One region of the Rouxiella chamberiensis genome, then DNA from elsewhere that is predicted to be linked to it. Evidence: predicted binding sites of a transcription regulator. Region 1 holds the regulator's gene; each other region holds the start of a gene.
What was found. Region 1 encodes PurR, which represses purine synthesis genes. Its sites were predicted from a motif close to CANGCAAACGTTTGCNTG; they were not measured.
Positions count from the first base shown of each region.

Region 2: a site for PurR is predicted at 1,305-1,322, ahead of purL (phosphoribosylformylglycinamidine synthase). Genes of this name have one in related genera too.
Region 3: a site for PurR is predicted at 1,714-1,731, ahead of O1V66_RS16980 (nucleobase:cation symporter-2 family protein). Genes of this name have one in related genera too.
Region 4: a site for PurR is predicted at 2,272-2,289, ahead of purM (phosphoribosylformylglycinamidine cyclo-ligase). Genes of this name have one in related genera too.

Region 1 covers NZ_CP114058.1:2,095,851-2,100,568, forward strand. Annotated here, with positions in the region: gene O1V66_RS09640 (Grx4 family monothiol glutaredoxin) at 1-122, opposite strand, end outside; partial or broken gene O1V66_RS21765 (C40 family peptidase) at 589-1,459, shown strand; gene purR (HTH-type transcriptional repressor PurR) at 1,848-2,873, shown strand; gene punR (DNA-binding transcriptional activator PunR) at 2,940-3,842, opposite strand; gene punC (purine nucleoside transporter PunC) at 4,025-4,718, shown strand, end outside.
Region 2 covers NZ_CP114058.1:2,866,899-2,871,616, forward strand. Annotated here, with positions in the region: gene purL (phosphoribosylformylglycinamidine synthase) at 1-1,207, opposite strand, end outside; gene mltF (membrane-bound lytic murein transglycosylase MltF) at 1,488-2,954, shown strand; gene tadA (tRNA adenosine(34) deaminase TadA) at 2,967-3,524, opposite strand; gene yfhb (phosphatidylglycerophosphatase C) at 3,605-4,243, opposite strand; gene murQ (N-acetylmuramic acid 6-phosphate etherase) at 4,435-4,718, opposite strand, start outside.
Region 3 covers NZ_CP114058.1:3,654,525-3,659,242, reverse strand. Annotated here, with positions in the region: partial or broken gene O1V66_RS16985 (AsmA family protein) at 1-127, opposite strand, end outside; gene O1V66_RS16980 (nucleobase:cation symporter-2 family protein) at 266-1,657, opposite strand; gene recG (ATP-dependent DNA helicase RecG) at 1,819-3,900, opposite strand; partial or broken gene trmH (tRNA (guanosine(18)-2'-O)-methyltransferase TrmH) at 3,897-4,591, opposite strand; gene spoT (bifunctional GTP diphosphokinase/guanosine-3',5'-bis pyrophosphate 3'-pyrophosphohydrolase) at 4,596-4,718, opposite strand, start outside.
Region 4 covers NZ_CP114058.1:201,021-205,738, forward strand. Annotated here, with positions in the region: gene speG (spermidine N1-acetyltransferase) at 1-301, opposite strand, end outside; gene purN (phosphoribosylglycinamide formyltransferase) at 374-1,012, opposite strand; gene purM (phosphoribosylformylglycinamidine cyclo-ligase) at 1,156-2,193, opposite strand; gene upp (uracil phosphoribosyltransferase) at 2,459-3,085, shown strand; gene uraA (uracil permease) at 3,230-4,522, shown strand; gene hda (DnaA inactivator Hda) at 4,703-4,718, shown strand, end outside.

The DNA.
Region 1 (4,718 bases):
GACAGCGCCTGAACGGCCTGAGCAGAGAAACCGCAGCTTGGCAGTTTCGGAGAGCCTTTCATGTAGAGCAGGATCGGGTTCTCGGAAATCTGCTGTTGAATTTTTTCAATGGTAGTGGTCATTTTCTTGCTTCCTCAAGCCATTATTTGGCTGTCACGGTCATTACTCAATTCAGGGAAAAACCAGATCAACTGTCTGCCATTGTAACGATGGCAGGCCACGGATAAAAACGCCATTTTTTGTAGGGTCTTTAGCGCGTAAGTTAATGCATCACGGTAATGTCGGTGATAGTATCCCTGATTGCCAAAACAGTGCAAAAATAAAGATTCATATAGAATAACATTTTTATTCTGTGACTTTAACCCAAAGGATCCAGAGGGGATCTTTTAGGGAATGTCGATTTAACCCTCTGAATCTCGGTTATTTTTGCAGCATCATAGTTCATATTTTGCCCTAAAAAAAGTTGTTAACTTTTTCTCACAATATGAATTAGAATCGAAGCAATTCGTGCTGTTTTGTCACCCGCTTTTGGGGAATACTGGGACATCTTTTGATGTTTAACTTCGGCCTAATATTGGTAGCGACGCCATGCGTTTAATGTTTACGCTTTTTGTGCTGCTGTTTACCCAGCTTTTTTGAATTTGGCGCATGCTTCGCCAAGCAGTCGCGTTTCCGTGCAGCAGGCGGAAAAACATATTAATCAGGCAAAACCTGATGAACGACGAAAGCGAAAGGTCGTCGCCAAAAGCAGTAAAAAGTCCAAGATTGTTCCGGTAAAGGAGCAGACAAAAGCAAAAGAGCATGGCAAAAGCAAAACCCGGGTGCAGGCGAAAAGCAAAATCATTCGTAAACATCCTGCCAGCACCAAGCTTGTCAGAACCAAAGCCGAAAAGCCGAAGAAAGAGATTACCTCGATTACCCGTTCTGTTGCCTCGACCACCAATGTGCTCTGCGCGACAGACGTGAAAAAGCTTACGGCCGCCACCGAAAGCACAAGGCAAAAGCCGATACCTGCGCCCCACTAACATTGAGTGCCGCACACAAGAAAAAGTATCTGCATGCCAAAGAGACCGCGATGAACAAGTTGATGCACCAGGTTGGCAAACCTTATCGCTGGGGCGGCACCTCGCCCAATACCGGTTTCGATTGCAGTGGTCTGGTGTATTACGCGTATAAAGATTTAATGCGTATTCGCATGCCGCGTACCGCCAACGAGATGTATCACCTGCGCGATGCCGCGCCAATTGCTCGCGGTGAACTCGAGTCGGGCGATCTGGTGTTCTTCCGCATCTCCAATCGCGGCGCGGCAGACCATGTTGGCGTCTACGTAGGTAACGGCAAGTTCATTCAGTCACCGCGTACCGGCGAAGACATAAAAATCAGTTATCTGGGCGACAACTACTGGCAAAACCACTATGTAGGCGCGCGCCGGGTCATGACCCCCAAAACGATTCGTTAAATAATGATTTCTCGCTTGAAACCTGTGAATAGCATTTAACGAATGGTTTAACCTTAGCGTGCCGGGCACGTAGGGTAAAATAGTAGAGGGCGATTTCTTTAATAGGAAATCGCCCTTTTTATTGCCTTTTTTGACCCTGCCAAGGCGTTTCACACTCACCAAGAGCGCGAAAACGCAAATTTGGCTTTCCCTTTATTAAGATATAAGAGAAAATTAGCGGTTACCACGCTGTGTGCCCGGTCTTTGCTGTCCGACGCTTCTTTCAGGCCATCCTGAAACCCCCAACGATTTGACTGCCTAAAATGATTTAAGCAGTTGAATGCACGCAGGCAAACGATTAACAAAAAACTAACGTGCTGAAAAGGGTTAGTTCAGGAGTGATTTTTACATGGCCACGATCAAAGATGTCGCCAAGCGCGCTGGTGTTTCGACTACAACCGTGTCGCACGTCATCAATAAAACCCGTTTCGTCGCCGAAGAAACCAAAGCCGCCGTGCGTGCCGCCATCAAAGAGCTGCACTATTCGCCGAGCGCCGTGGCGCGTAGCCTCAAGGTCAACAACACCAAGACTATCGGACTGCTTGCCACCTCCAGCGAAGCGCCCTACTTTGCCGAAGTGATCGAAGCCGTTGAAAACAGCTGCTTCGCCAAAGGCTATACGCTCATTCTCTGCAACTCGCATAATGATTTCGAAAAGCAGAAAGCCTATCTGGCGATGCTGGCGCAAAAGCGCGTCGACGGTCTGCTGGTCATGTGCGCCGAATATCCTGCCGAATTGCTGGCGATGCTGGAAGAGTACCGTTCCATCCCTATGGTCGTGATGGACTGGGGCGAAGCGCAGAATGATTTTACCGACTCCATCATCGATAACGCCTTTGAAGGCGGATATCTGGCGGGACGTTACCTGATCGAGCGCGGGCATCGCGACATCGGCGCCATTCCGGGTCAGTTAAACCGCAACACCGGCGGCGGCCGTTATCGCGGCTTCTTGAAAGCCATGAACGAAGCCAATATCGCCGTGCGCGACGAATGGGTGGTTCAGGGCGATTTCGAGCCGGAGTCGGGTTATCAGGCGATGCAGAAAATCCTCAACCAGAAACAACGACCTACGGCGATTTTCTGTGGTGGCGATGTCATGGCGATGGGCGCGATTTGCGCCGCCGACGAAATGGGTCTGCGCGTCCCGCAGGACATCTCGGTAATTGGCTATGACAACGTGCGCAACGCCCGCTACTTCTCGCCTGCGCTGACTACCGTGCATCAGCCGAAAGAGCGGTTGGGTGAAATGGCATTCACCATGCTGCTTGACCGCATCATCAGCAAGCGCGAGATTCAGCAGACGATTGAAGTGAAACCGAAACTGGTCGAACGTCGTTCTGTCGCCGACGGTCCGTTCATCGACTATCGTCGTTAACCGCAAGCTTTTCATCTTGCTCTTTCAAGCGCCTGCTTTTGCAGGCGTTTTTATTGATGCTCCGCCCTAACGCAGCCATTCTCTGTTCAACGTTTCGCTATCGCCCAGATAATCCAGCAGCCAGTCCAGCGCCGGGGAGTGATTGCGCTGATCCCAGGTCAGGCAGCACGGGCTTTGCGGAAAACGGGTGGCTAAATCCAGCACGCAGAGCTTGTGTTGCGCAATCCAGCTTTCCACCATGTGCACCGGCAGCATACCCACGCACAGCCCTTCGCAGAGACAATCCAGCGCGCAGGTCCAGTCCGGCACCACCAGGCGTCGCTGGTTGTCGAGTGTCCAGGTATCGCGTTTCGGCAGATTTCTTGACGTGTCTTCGATACACAATGCGGGAAACGGACGAAGCGCGTCATCGTTGAGCGGACCTTGATGTTGCGCCAGCGGATGCGAGACGCTCACCACGCAGTGCCAGGGCAAGGTGCCCATATCGCGAAAGCTGAAGCGGCCGCCAACCGGCACGGCACTGGTCGCGCCAATCGCCACGTCGGCACGACCGTCTGCCAGCGCGTCCCAGACGCCGTTGAACACCTCGCCCTGAATGAGCAACTCGGTATCGGGAAAGGCGCGATAGAAATCCACCACCAGCTGGCGCACGCGCGCAGGTTTGACGATGCGGTCGATGGCAACCCGCAGCTGTCCGCTCCAGCCGTTTGCTACCTGCTGACAATGGCGGCGCGTTGATATCATTTTTTTGATAAGCACCCGCGCTTCATCGACAAATAATCGGCCTGCGGGGGTTAATTCCACATCGCGATGCCGCCTTTCAAACAGCGGCACGGCCAGCCACTCTTCAAGCTGGCGCACCTGATAACTGATGGCCGAAGGAACGCGATTCAGCTCCTGAGCCGCAGCCGTAAAGCTGCCGTTGCGCGCCACCGCATCAACGACTTCGAGTGAATATTCCGACCACATTCCTCTCTCCTCACCACCGCAGACGCCGCTGCGCTCTGCTTTCAAAATATTTGAATCAATGGTGCAAATATTAGCGTTTCACAAGCCTTGCCCCAAGCGGATAAACTGCGCCACTGCTTTCCTCTACCAAAACATGCCCCTACAACAGCTTCGGCTATGTTTTAGCAATATAAGAGAACATCATGAAACCTACGTTTGGCTTTTTACTTTATTTAGCCGGTCTGAGTATGCTCGGATTCCTGGCGACCGACATGTACCTGCCCGCTTTCGGCGCGATGCAAGAAAGTCTCGAGGCCTCGGCCGGTGCCATCAGCTCAAGTCTGAGCGTCTTCCTTGCCGGCTTCGCGGCGGCGCAGCTGATTTGGGGTCCGCTCTCCGACCGTTTTGGCCGCAAACCTATCCTGCTCGCCGGACTCGGCCTGTTCACGGCAGGCTGCCTTGGCATGATCTGGGTACAAAGTACGGCGTTACTGCTGGCGCTGCGCTTCGTGCAGGCGGTCGGCGTCTGTGCGGCGGCGGTAAGCTGGCAGGCGCTGGTAGTCGATCGCTATAGCGCGACCGTCGCCAGACGCACCTTTGCCAGCATCATGCCGTTGGTGGCGCTTTCACCGGCTCTCGCACCGCTGGTTGGCGCGTGGGTGCTGAATCACTTTAACTGGCGGGTTATCTTTGCGTTGCTGCTGATTCTGGGCGCCCTGCTGCTGTTCTTTACCCTGACCCTCAAGGAAAAGGTAAAAAGCGCCGCGCAGTCCAGCTCTCCTCAAAACGGCATTGGCAGTATGCTGGCTTCACCCGTCTATAGCGGCAACGTACTGATTTATGCCGCCAGTTCGGCCGGATTCTTTGCATGGCTGACCGGATCGCCATTTATTTTAG
Region 2 (4,718 bases), 770 kb from region 1:
GTTCTGGTCCATTATGGCTGTTGACCTGCTCTTCATAGGTACGGAAGTAACCCAGAAGCGCCGGACGGCCGAATTCGTTGTTGAAGGCTGCGCCGCCAAGAGGACCGTCGGTCATGATTTCAAGCGCGGTCACGATGCGTTCCGGCTTGCCGAAATCTTCTTCCCAAGGCTGTTCGAAGCCTGGAATACGCAGGTTGGAAACCGAGAAGCCGACCAGGCCCGCTTTAGGTTTCGCGCCGCGTCCGGTTGCGCCTTCGTCACGAATTTCGCCACCTGAACCGGTCGCGGCACCCGGCCACGGAGAAATCGCGGTGGGGTGGTTATGAGTTTCGACTTTCATCAGGATATGCGCATCTTCCTGATTGAAGTTGTAGAGGCCGGTTTCGGCGTTGGCATAGAAACGGCCCACCTTCGAGCCTTCCATCACTGCGGCGTTGTCTTTATAGGCAGACAGCACGTGGTCGGGAGTATGCTCAAAGGTGTTCTTGATCATCTTGAACAGCGATTTCGGCTGTTCCTTGCCGTCGATAACCCAATCGGCGTTAAAGATTTTATGGCGGCAGTGCTCGGAGTTGGCCTGCGCGAACATATAAAGCTCGATGTCGGTCGGGTTGCGGCCAAGTTGCGTAAAGGCGTTGACCAGATAGTCGATTTCGTCTTCCGCCAGTGCCAGACCCAGTTTGACGTTGGCCTGCTCCAGCGCAACGCGGCCTTCGCCCAGCAGATCGACATGCTGAACCGGTGCCGGTTGATGTTGAGCGAACAGTTTTTCTGCATCGGACAGATCGCTGAAGACGGTTTCCATCATGCGGTCGTGCAGCAGCGCGCCGAGTGTTTTCCACTGTGCTTCGGTCAGTTCAGGTGCCTGCACGTAAAACGCCAGACCGCGCTCGAGACGCACAACCTGAGACAGGCCGCAGTTATGGGCGATGTCGGTTGCCTTGGAAGACCACGGGGAAATCGTGCCCGGGCGTGGAGTAACCAGAATCAGACGGCCAACGGGTGCATGTTCGGCGAGAGAAGGACCATATTTGAGCAGGCGTTGTAACTTGGTTTGTTCTTCCGCAGTCAGCGGCGCGCTGACATCGGCGAAATGTACGAATTCGGCGTAGACGTCGTTAACCGGAAGCTTGGCTTCCTGAAAACGGGAAAGCAGTTTATTAATGCGAAAAGCCGACAAAGCGGGCGAACCACGCAGTATTTCCATAATCAAATATCTCTCGTCTTCGAAGCAACTGACCGTAGGTGCTTCATTGGGCGCAACAGGGGGAAAACGCGGGCTATTATAGAGAATCCTCGAGCGCGACGAAACCGTTTGCGCAGGGAATATTAATAATACCTTTATCCTCACAGTTTACAGGGGTTATCAGGAATAAAGTTGCAGATTGCCGTTTTGTTGAGCAAAATGCGTCGGCACCAGGGCGACGCCCCCTTTTTCAGCACTGTTTTATCTTATTAAAAGAATAGCGCCGCAGAGAGATAACTATTTGAAGCGCATAAAAATAACCTATTTTATTGTAGGTCTCATTACCTTGTTACTGGCGCTCGCCCTATGGCCGAGCATTCCGTGGGAACGCGGGTCCGGAGACCAGCTGCAAAACATACTTTCCCGTGGGGAATTGCGCGTCAGTACGCTCGACTCTTCACAGACCTTTTTTAACGGCACCACCGGTGACCGGGGATTTGATTATGAATTAGCCAGCCGCTTCGCCGACTACCTCGGCGTGAAGCTGGTGTTATCGCCACACAAAGATATCGAGAGCCTTTTCAGCGATCTCAAAAACAACAAAGCCGACATGCTGGCTTCGGGCCTTATCTATAATCCCGAGCGTTTAAAGTCGTTTCGTACCGGACCGGAATACTACACCGTGTCCCAGCAGGTACTTTATCGACAAGGCTCGGTGCGCCCGAAATCCTATGAGGATCTTAAAGGCAATCTGGTGGTGTCCGCCGGAGCCGCGCACATCACTACGCTCGAAGAGGCCAAAAAGACGTTTCCCGACCTCGACTGGGGCGTGACCCATCGTTATTCGCCTGCCGAGCTGATGCAGCAGGTGGCGCAGGGAAAACTCAAATATACGCTGGGAGACTCAGTCACCGTTGCCCTGTTGCAGCGGGTTTATCCGCGTCTTGCCGTGGCATTCGACGCCACCGAAGACGAGCCGGTAACCTGGTATTTCAACAAGAAAGACGATGACGACAGCCTGTATGCGGCCATGCTCGACTTTTACAGTCAAATCTCGGAAGACGGCACGCTCGAGCGGCTGGAGGAGAAGTATCTGGGCCACGTGGGCGGTTTCGACTTTGTGGATACCCGCGCTTTCCTTAATAGCATCGATGCCAAACTGGGCACGCTGCAACCTCTATTCGAAAAGTATGCCGACAAGATTGACTGGCGATTGCTGGCGGCCATCTCGTATCAGGAATCGCACTGGGATCCCTCGGCCACGTCGCCGACCGGCGTGCGCGGCATGATGATGCTGACCCGTGCCACGGCGCAGGGGCTGGGCGTGGGGAATCGTCTGGATACCGAAGAGAGCATTCGCGGCGGCGCGCTTTATCTTAATCGCATCATCAATACGCTGCCGACCTCGATTGCCGACGATGACAAGATCTGGTTTGCGCTCGCGGCCTATAACATGGGTTACGGACACATGCTCGATGCCCGCGCGATGACGGCAGCGCAGAAAGGCAATCCAGACAGTTGGGTCGATGTGAAACAGCGCCTGCCGATGCTTAACCAGAAGCGCTATTACAGCAAGACGACTTACGGCTATGCGCGCGGCACGCAGGCATTTAACTACGTCGAGAATATTCGCAAATACCAGATTAGCCTCGTGGGCTATCTGCTCGAGAAAGAGAAACAGAAAGCAGCGGCCGCCCTGCTGCAATCGCAGTTGGCGGCCGGTTATCCGGCGGTTTCACAGGAAGAGTTACGCAGTGTGGGCGGCTAGCAGGCCGCGCCCTTATTCGGCTTGTGAATCTGTGGCGGCGTCGCGCTGCGCCTGACGCAGCGCTTTCTGCTGCTGACGGCGCATTTTGAAGAAGGCGCTCAACTGTGCGGAACAGGCTTCGGCGAGCACGCCGGAGGTAATGTCAATCTGATGATTCATGCCCGGATGGCGCAACACGTCGAGCAGTGATCCGGCCGCGCCGGTCTTCATATCTGCCGCGCCGTAGACCAAACGGCGGATGCGGCTATGGACCATCGCGCCCGCACACATCACGCAGGGTTCCAGCGTGACATAAAGCACCGCCTCCAGCAGCCGATAATTTTTAACCACCAGCCCGCCCTGACGCAGCGCCATGATTTCGGCGTGAGCCGTGGGATCATGATGGCCGATTGAGCGGTTCCAGCCTTCGCCAATTACCTTGTTGTCGAGCACCAATACTGCGCCTACCGGCACTTCACCCGCATCCTGTGCCTTTACCGCCAGCGCCAGCGCATGTTGCATCCAGTATTGATCGCTGTATTGCTCTGTCACTTTCACCTCACCCTTTCCAAAACGGCGGCTATCATACACTGCCCGTCACGGCAGACACAGTATGACGACGGTTTTAGTTAACAAAGAAAGAGCGAAGCCTGATTTCGCGCGCGCAGCCCTTATTCCAGCTGTTGCAGTTCGCCCTGCTTGCTGACGCGAAAACGGTGTTCGCAAAAGAACAGCAGCGGATTGTCCTGCTTGCTGTCGCTGTAACCGCTGTAAAGTTTCAGCGGCGAACCGATACGTTGCTCGAGCTGGGAAACTTTCTCTTCACCCAGACAGCGCATGGCCAGCACCCATCCTCCGCGACGGCGAGCGATGCGGCTGCCCACCAGTTTGACGTGCGGAAGAAAAGGCGACGCATTGTAAACCTGCTGCACCAGATTCTCGGGAGAACCGGTTATCAGCCAGACGTCGGCGTCGCCGTGCTCGAGATAATCACGCAGGCGCATTTGCACCACTGGAAACGCCACCACTTTCTGGCGGAACCAGTTGACGAAACTCAGTTCCAGCGCCTTTAAACGCGCCTCGCTGTGACCAAAGGTAATGGACCACAGCAGCAGGCTCATCGGCCAGCGCTCGGCACGGCCGCACAATACCAGCCCAATGCCGATAACCGGCAGCAGCGGGATGACCAGCAGTAAATTTTGCGGCATCCGCCACAGCAGAAAGCGCATAAAGGTGCCGAACATATCCTGCTGATGCAGCGTGCCGTCAAGGTCGAAAAAAACGACTCGTCGATCCGTCTTCGCGCTCAATGCGTTACTCCCCGGGATCGTTTAACCCCATGATTCAGGTAAATATTCGCCATGCCCTGTTCATCAGGGCACAACGAACTCGAAACGTGATACGGCGATTTCCGCCCTTTTTCTGTGCGGCTGATTATCGCGTCGGCCATTTCTCGCGCGAACGTCTTTAGCCATTCGATCGCAGCATAACAAATTGTAGCCTAGTCGTTCAGTGCGGCGCGTAGAAAGCCGTGATGTGTTTGCAATCTTGCTTTGGCCCGATCGGCAGTTATCTGCGCCAAAATCATCAGGATCGCCGGTTTGACCTCAAATTCTGTCTGCGTGAGCGCCGCTTTTGCTTCGTCGTACTCCGCACCTGTAGCCTCAACCACAATACGGCAGGCGCGATCCACCAGTTTGACGTTGGTAGCTTTCACATCGACCATGAGATTCTGATAAACCTTGCCGATTTTTACCATCGCGCCAGTGGAAATCATGTTCAGCA
Region 3 (4,718 bases), 1.6 Mb from region 1:
TGTTGTCGGTTACCCAGCGGCTAATCGAGCCAGCGGCCCAGCGGGTCTGGATAAATACGTACACAATGACCAGCACCAAAACCAACAACAGAAGTATTGTCAGCAGCAATCTACCGAGAAATTTCATCGTCTGAATCCATATCCGTTGAAACCGTTATGTTGTTTATGCCGTAATCAGCAGCCGTTCTCAACAGGTTACCATGTTGACGGCAATAAAAAACGGCGAGGGGAATAACCCGTCGCCGTTGTTTAAGCAAGATTGCGTTTAAGGTTCGCGCGGGAACACAAGATTCAACACGATTGCGGTGATCCCGCCCGCCGCGATGCCGGAAGAGAGCAGCGTTTTGAGCCAGTCCGGTGCAAATTGCAGAATAAGCGGCTGTTGTGAAACGCCCATGCCGACGGCCAGCGACAGCGCCATGATCATGATGGCACGACGGTTAAGACGCTCGCGCGAAACAATGCGTACGCCCGATGCAGCAATGGTGCCGAACATCACGATAGTCGCCCCGCCCAGAACCGGCTCGGGAATGTGCTGCACAAAGCCTGCTACCGCCGGGAACAGCCCCAGCACGATAAGCATCAGCGCCACGACAAAACCGACATAGCGGCTGGCAACACCGGTCAGCTGAATCACGCCGTTGTTCTGACCAAAACAGGAGTTCGGGAAGGTGTTGAACACCGCCGAAAGCAGGGAGTTCAAGCCGTTCGCCAGCACGCCACCCTTGATACGCTTCATATAGACAGGGCCACTGACCGGCTGCTCGGAAACGTCGGAGGTTGCGGTGATATCGCCGATGGTTTCAAGCGACGTCACCATAAAGATAAGCATCAGCGGCACCAGCAGATTCCAGTCGAAACCCAGACCATAGTAGAGCGGCGTAGGAATGTTGATAAGGTGAGGGGTTGCAGCGGGCGTCGAGGCAGGCAACATGCCCATCGCCCAGGCGACGACATAGCCCACGGCCATTGCAATGACCAGCGAGGCCACGCGCAGATACGGATTGCGCTGACGGTTTAGCAGAATAATCACCACCAGCACCACGGCGGCCAGCAGCAGGTTTTTCGGCGAGCCAAAGGTGTGGTCGCTCATTGCCGCATAACCGCCGCCAATGGAGGTCAACCCGACCTGAATCAGCGACAGCCCGATAATCATCACCACAATGCCGGAAACCAGCGGAGTAATGACGCGGCGAGCCAGATGTAGCACGCGCGACAGCAGGATTTCGGTGCAGGACGCGACCATCAGCGTACCGAATAGCGCGGCCATCATGGTCGGCACATCGGCACCGCCATTTTTCAGCGCCATGCCGCCCATAATTAGTGGGGCGACGAAGTTGAAGCTGGTGCCCTGAATCGACAGCAGACCGGAACCCACCGGACCCCAGGTTTTAATCTGCAAAATGGACGCCAGACCGGAGGCGAACAGCGACATGCTGATAATGTGCTGCGTATCCTGCGCTGGCAGGCCCAATGCCTGACAAATCAGCAGTGCGGGAGTGATGACCGCCACAAACATGGCCAGCAGATGCTGACCGGCCGCAAACAGCGTTTGGGGCAACGGCGGGCGATCTTCCAGTCGATAAATTAGTTCACTGCTGCGCGTCGTTTCCGGCGCTGAGTGCTGAGCTTCTGGCTCGGCAGATTGTGTAGGCATTGTTTTGGCACCCCCATTAAGCCACAAAGCGGGCATTTTTCATGATATCAGGGGTAAAAGCAATCGTTTGCCGCCAGCATTTTCAGGCCATTATCGGCAACAGGGGGCATGCAAAAGGTCAGAGGAAGCAGGAAAACGGGAAGATATGTCGAACAGAGAGATTACGCGTTGGTGTAACGAACCCGTTCCGGCAGCCAGCGCTCGATAAGCGCCCGCGCGTGCTCGGGATATTGCTGATGAAGGTGACGCGCAACGCGCTGAACCTCGGGGATCATGGCCTGATCGCGCAGCAGGTCGGCGACCTTGAACTCGGCGCTGCCTGTTTGGCGCGTACCCAATAGCTCGCCCGGACCACGGATTTCGAGATCCTGCTGGGCAATCACAAAGCCGTCGTTGCTGTCGCGTAAAACCTGCAAGCGCTTTTGCGCAGTTTTGCTGAGCGGTGTTTTATAGAGCAGGACGCAGTGGGAGGCGACAGCGCCACGGCCTACGCGTCCACGCAACTGGTGCAGCTGTGCCAGACCCAGGCGCTCGGGGTTTTCGATAATCATCAGACTGGCGTTCGGAACATCCACGCCGACTTCGATAACGGTGGTGGCGACCAGCAGCTTAATCTCGCCCTGTTTGAACGCTTCCATAACCGCCTGTTTTTCCTGCGCCTTCATGCGGCCATGAACCAGTCCGATGTTAAGCTCGGGCAGCGCCAGCTTAAGCCCTTCCCAAGTCGCTTCCGCCGCCTGCGCTTCGAGCATTTCCGACTCTTCAATCAACGTACAGACCCAGTAGGCCTGACGATTTTCGTCCATGCAGGCGCTTTTCACCCGCTGGATGATGTCGTTGCGGCGCGTATCGGGAATGGCAACGGTGGTGACCGGCGTTCGACCCGGCGGCAGTTCGTCGATGACGGAGGTATCGAGATCGGCATAGGCGGTCATTGCCAGGGTGCGCGGAATCGGGGTGGCGGTCATGATCAGCTGATGCGGATGGAAGCCCTGCTGCTTGCCCTTTTCCCACAGCGCCAGACGCTGGTGGACACCAAAACGGTGCTGCTCGTCGATAATCACCAGCGCAAGCGCCGAGAATTGAATCTGTTCCTGGAAGATAGCGTGCGTGCCGACAATCATCGACACTTGTCCGCTGGCAATCGCCTCTTGCTGCGCAATCCGCGCCTTGCCTTTCTGTTTTCCGGCAAGCCAGCCGACCTGAATACCCAGGGGTTCAAACCACTGGCGGAAGTTATTGGCATGCTGTTCGGCGAGTAGCTCGGTCGGGGCCATCAGGCCAACCTGCTTGCCCTGCGCAATCGCGCAAAGCGCCGCCAGCGCGGCGACCAGTGTCTTGCCCGAGCCGACATCGCCCTGCACCAGACGCATCATCGGATACCCTTGCGCAAGGTCGTGTTCAATTTCATCGACAACGCGTTTCTGCGCCCCGGTCGGGCTGAAGGGCAGCGAAGCCAGGAAGGCATCGATCAGATGATGATCTTTCACCAGCGGCAGCGCTTTATAACTCTGCGTACCGGCTCGAACCGCCAGCATGCTGAGATTATGCGCCAGCAACTCTTCCATGATCAGTCGGCGCTGCGCAGGATGTTGACCCTTTTCGAGGTCTTCGAGCTGCATGTCGGGCGGCGGACGATGTAAAAGGTGCAGCGCCTGCGACAGCGAGATAAGCGAACGGCTGAGTTCCTGCGGCAAAAGCTCGGCGATAGGCTGGGTATCCAGCAATGCCAGCGCCTGATCGGTAAGCTTGCGCAGCGTGGCCTGACGAATACCTTCTGTCGTAGGATAAACCGGCGTCAGGGATTCCTGTAAAACCACCTCGCTGTTCTCGCCCTGCACCCGATATTCGGGATGAATAATCTCTGCGCCAATCGTGCCGCGCTTTATCTCGCCGTACGCCGTAACGCGGCGGCCGGGTGCCAGGCTGTTTTTCATCGCCGCATTGAAGTTGAAGAAACGCAGCGTCAGCAGGCCGGTGCCGTCACTTATCTGGCAGGTCAGCATACGACGACGGCCAAAGCTTATATCCGTGCGCAGAACTTCACCTTCGACAGTGGCGAAAATATTGGGAAGCAGATCGTTTATGGCATAGAGACGGGTGCGGTCTTCATAACGCAAAGGTAAATGAAGGAGCAGATCCTGAATGGTTTCGAGGCCGATTTTTGCGAGCTTTTCCGCCTGACTTGCGCCAACGCCGGTCAAAGACGTCAGCGGGACGGCATCCAGCAGGCGGCCCTTCATCTGGCAACCGTCATTTGCATTGCGGCCCACCATGCGTCATCGGCAACAATATTACCGGTGTCGTCAATCAGTGGGCGGGGAGCTTTTTGCGCAGCGCAACGTTTGCCAGCACCGGATAGCCGCCTTCAAACAGCAGGCGCTGTTGCTCCTTCTCTTTGAGCAGGCTGGTTTTGCGCGTATACATGCCGGCGTTTTGGCGCTGACGTTGGGCTTCGTAAAGGATCAGTGCGGAGGCCACGGACACGTTCAGCGATTGCACCATGCCGACCATCGGAATAATGATATCGCTGTCGGCAAGAGCCAGGGCTTCCGGCGTAATGCCGGTTTTTTCCTGACCCAGCAGAATACAGGTGGGACGCGTGTAATCAATCTCGCGAAAATCGACCGCTTTTTCAGAGAGATTGGTCGCCAGAACCTGCATACCCATCGCCTTCATTTTGGCGACGGCTTCCTGAATGGTTTTGTGCGTTTTGACCTGAACCCAGCTGTTGGCGCCCGCCGCAAAAGAGCCCTGCGTGCGCATCTTGCTGGTGGGCCAGACGGCGTGAACCTCATTGACGCCCACGGCATCGGCTGTGCGAATCACCGCCGACACGTTATGCGGCTTGTGTACCTGTTCCATACACACGGTCAGGTCAGGTTGGCGAGCCGCCAGCATTTCTTGAATGCGCGCATAACGTTCGGGAGTCATGGGATCAGTTTCTGTTACGGGTGACTTTAATAACATCCGGCATGATGCGAATCTTGCGCATGATGTTGGCCAGATGAACACGGTCACGGGTGCTCAGGCGAATAATCGCGCTGTAGACGCGGCCGTC
Region 4 (4,718 bases), 1.9 Mb from region 1:
TTGCGAATCCCTGTCCCTGATGATTCGGGTCGATGATTATCTGGAATTCGGCGCGGCGGTGAATGTGGTTTATCTCGACAAGCTCGACCAGCCCGACCCGATTCTGTTCGGACTCCGTAATAAAGCGGCGTTCGCTCTGGTCATGAATGTGTTTGGCGTAGAGATCTTCAAGCTCGACATAGGCTTCATAAGGTTCTTCGAACCAGTAGCGCATGACATTGGCGTTGTTGTTGAGGCGGTGTACGAACATCAGATCGTCTTTTTCCAGCGGACGTAGCCTGATGCGATTTGAACTGAACATGATTCTTCCTTAATGTTCTATAAAAAAACCGGCGCGAGGCCGGTTTCAGGGAGGGGAGGCAGAACGATAATCTTATTCTGCGGCGTGGCCCTGCGCGGGAACGACCTGCCCGTCGAGAACCACCTGTCCATTGTCGAGCGTCAGACGTCCGTCAACGAACCAGCCAACCACCAGCGGATAAATAGCGTGTTCCTGATGCTGCACGCGCGCATGTAAATCGTCTGTGCTGTCTTCATCAAAAACGGGCACTTTAGCCTGAAGAATCACCGGTCCGCCGTCAAGTTCCGGGGTCACAAAATGCACCGAGGTCCCGTGTTCGACATCTTTGTTGTCGAGGGCTTTCTGATGCGTGTGCAAACCGGGATATTTCGGCAGCAGAGAAGGGTGGATATTCAACATCCGGCCCGCGTAGCGCTCGACAAAGGCAGGGCCAAGAATACGCATGTAACCGGCGAGAACCACCAGATCGGGTTGATAGGCATCAATTTCATCGGCGAGGGCGACATCAAAGGCCTCGCGATCGGCAAAGGATTTCGGATCCAGCGCGTGCGCAGGGATCCCTGCCGACTGGGCGCGTTCGAGTCCGTAAGCCGAGGCTTTATTGCTGAAAACGGCACTGAGCGTGGCGTTGACACGTCCGTGCTGGCAGGCGTCAATGATTGCCTGAAGATTGCTTCCGTTGCCAGAAACTAAAACCACTATCCTTTTCATTTTACCTTCGCTCTTGACGCTGTAGCGGCGTTGGCTTCGCCTGCTCACCCGAATCACTGACCTGTGTCAGCGTATCGGGGCTCCCAGGCCTGCCGCTTTACTGCAACGCCACTACATGACGTAAGGCGTCGCAGTGAACAACATTACTTGATGATGACGCGTTCTTCGGCGTCGGAAGCCTTGATGCTGCCGATAACCCAGGCCTGCTCGCCGTTGTCGTTGAGCAGGGCAATCGCCTCATCCGCCAGGGAAGCAGGCAGGGCAATCAGCATGCCGACGCCGCAGTTGAACGTGCGGTACATCTCGTGGCTGCTCACGTTGCCGTTTTCCTGCAACCAGCCGAACACGTCAGGCCATGTCCAGCTTGATTCGTCGATGATGGCCTGAGTGTTGTCCGGCAGTACGCGCGGAATGTTTTCCCAGAAGCCGCCGCCGGTCAGGTGGCAAATCGCGTGAACGTCTACGTTTTCAATCAGCTTGAGGATGGATTTAACGTAGATTTTGGTAGGTTCGAGCAGGTGATCGGCCAGCGGTTTGCCTGCCAGATCGGTGGTCAGCGGATCGGCCTTGCTGACTTCAAGAATTTTGCGAACCAGAGAGTAGCCGTTGGAGTGCGGGCCACTCGATGCCAGCGCAACCAGAACGTCGCCGTCCTGCACTTTGCTGCCATCAATGATTTCGGATTTCTCGACCACGCCGACGCAGAAACCTGCCACGTCGTAGTCATCGCCGTGGTACATGCCCGGCATTTCTGCGGTTTCGCCACCAACCAGCGCACAGCCGGACTGCTTGCAGCCTTCGGCAATACCGGTGATAACGCTGGCTGCGGTATCCACATCCAGTTTGCCCGTCGCGTAGTAATCCAGGAAGAACAGTGGCTCTGCGCCCTGTACGACCAGATCATTGACGCACATCGCGACCAAATCGATACCGATGGTATCGTGGCGTTTTAAATCCATTGCCAGACGCAGCTTGGTGCCAACGCCGTCGGTTCCCGAAACCAGCACGGGTTCACGATATTTTTGCGGCAGCGCGCACAGGGCACCAAAACCACCCAGTCCGCCCATGACTTCAGGACGACGAGTCTGTTTTACTACACCTTTAATGCGGTCTACCAATGCGTTGCCTGCATCGATGTCCACACCTGCGTCTTTATAGCTGAGAGAGGTCTTGTCGGTCACTGCGGAATCCCCACGACGTATGCGTTTTGTGGTTGTTGTTGAAAACTGGAAGCTTGAAGCGCGCTAATTCTAACAGCGCAGGCAAACGTTTGCGAGAGGTCTCGTTATGTTTCTCTATCTATACTCAAATTACCCTGACGAAAGCAGCAAGGGCGGCCAGATGCAAATCCATTGATCCGTATCAGTCTATTGGCGCTGGCGTTGCTAATAAAAGGCGTTATAATCACGCGATTTTTTTGGTCAGTAGCCTTAGGAGAAAGAAAAAATGAAGATCGTTGAAGTGAAACACCCGCTGGTAAAACACAAGCTGGGACTGATGCGTGAAAATGACATCAGCACGAAACGCTTTCGCGAACTGGCTTCCGAGGTAGGCAGTTTACTGACTTACGAAGCAACCGCAGACCTGGAAACCGAAAAGGTGACCATCGAAGGCTGGAACGGTCCGGTTGAAGTCGATCAAATCAAAGGCAAGAAAATTACCGTAGTGCCTATCCTGCGCGCAGGTCTGGGCATGATGGAAGGCGTGCTGGAGCACGTCCCGAGCGCGCGTATCAGCGTGGTCGGCGTTTACCGCGACGAAGAAACCCTGCAACCCGTGCCTTACTTCCAGAAACTCGCATCCAATATAGAAGAGCGCATGGCGCTGGTGGTCGACCCGATGCTGGCAACCGGCGGTTCAATGATTGCCACTATCGACCTGCTCAAGAAAGCGGGTTGCCAGAGCATCAAGGTGCTGGTGCTGGTTGCCGCGCCGGAAGGGCTTGAAGCGCTGGAGAAAGCGCATCCGGATATCGAGCTGTACACCGCCTCTGTCGATCAGGGGCTGAACGACAAGGGATACATCATCCCGGGCCTGGGCGATGCAGGCGACAAGATATTTGGTACCAAGTAAGCAGCAGCCGACTGAAAAGTCGGCTTTTTTTACTCGTCATACGCGAGGCCGTGGCGTGGGTTATCCTCGCACGGCCACTCGAACGATGAAGAGCCGTTAATTGTTCATTAAAGATAAGCTTCATTATTTATTGAGGATCAGTCCATGACCCGTCGTGTTATCGGGGTGAGCGAGCGCCCACCGCTCCTGCAAACTATTCCCCTGAGTTTTCAGCATCTGTTTGCCATGTTCGGCGCGACGGTGCTGGTGCCCATCCTGTTTAAAATCAATCCGGCGACGGTGCTGCTGTTCAACGGCATCGGCACCTTACTGTATCTGTTTGTCTGCAAGGGCAAGATTCCGGCGTATCTCGGCTCGAGCTTTGCATTTATTTCACCGGTATTGCTGCTGTTGCCGATGGGCTATGAAGCGGCGCTGGGCGGGTTTATCGTCTGCGGCTTGCTGTTTTGTATCGTGGCGCTTATCGTCAAGAAGGCGGGAATAGGCTGGATAAACGTGATGTTCCCTCCGGCGGCGATGGGCGCGATTGTCGCGGTTATCGGGCTTGAACTGGCAGGCGTGGCGGCCAATATGGCAGGTCTGCTGCCGGCGGAAGGCGTGGCGGCAGACAGCACCGCCGTTACCATTTCCGTGGTGACGCTGGCCGTCACCGTACTCGGCTCCGTGCTGTTTCGCGGTTTTCTGGCCATCATCCCTATTCTGATTGGCGTGCTGGTGGGGTATGCGCTGTCTTACTTCATGGGCGTGGTCGATGTCTCGGCCATCGAGAAGGCGCACTGGTTTGCCTTGCCGACCTTCTACACGCCGCGCTTCGAATGGGTCGCCATTCTGACGATTCTGCCTGCTGCGCTGGTGGTCATTGCCGAGCACGTCGGGCATCTGGTGGTCACCGCCAACATCGTCAAGAAAGACCTGCTGCGTGATCCCGGCCTGCACCGTTCCATGCTGGCAAACGGTCTGTCGACCATGCTGTCCGGTTTCTTCGGCTCCACGCCGAATACCACCTACGGCGAAAACATCGGCGTCATGGCGATTACCAAGGTCTACAGCACCTGGGTTATCGGCGGCGCGGCGATTCTGGCGATCCTGCTGTCGTGCGTCGGTAAACTGGCGGCGGCCATTCAGGCGGTGCCGGTACCGGTCATGGGCGGTGTGTCGCTGCTGCTGTACGGCGTGATTGGCGCATCGGGTATTCGCGTGTTGATCGAATCGAAAGTCGATTACAACAAGCCGAAAAACCTGATTTTGACTTCGGTAATCCTGATTATCGGTGTTAGCGGCGCGAAAGTGCACATCGGCGCGGCCGAATTGAAGGGCATGGCGCTGGCGACCGTGGTCGGCGTGTTCCTGAGTCTGCTGTTCAAGCTTATCGACGTGTATCGTGGTGAAGAAGAGATTATCGATGTTCCCGACGAGCGCACGCCGCCGTCTGTGTGATCCCTTAGTTTTGTAAAAATACCGGGCAGAGTGCGCTTTGCCCGGTAGGTCGGCTGAATTGCAGGCGTTTAGCGCGTCGAAAGTTCAATTCTTCACGGATCCTATGATAGAATTCCACGATTGATTATTTGTCCTGATGTTTTTTAAAACAGGTCTGCCTGAAGACCCGTTTTGGTTGAGGTGCTTCTGAATACGC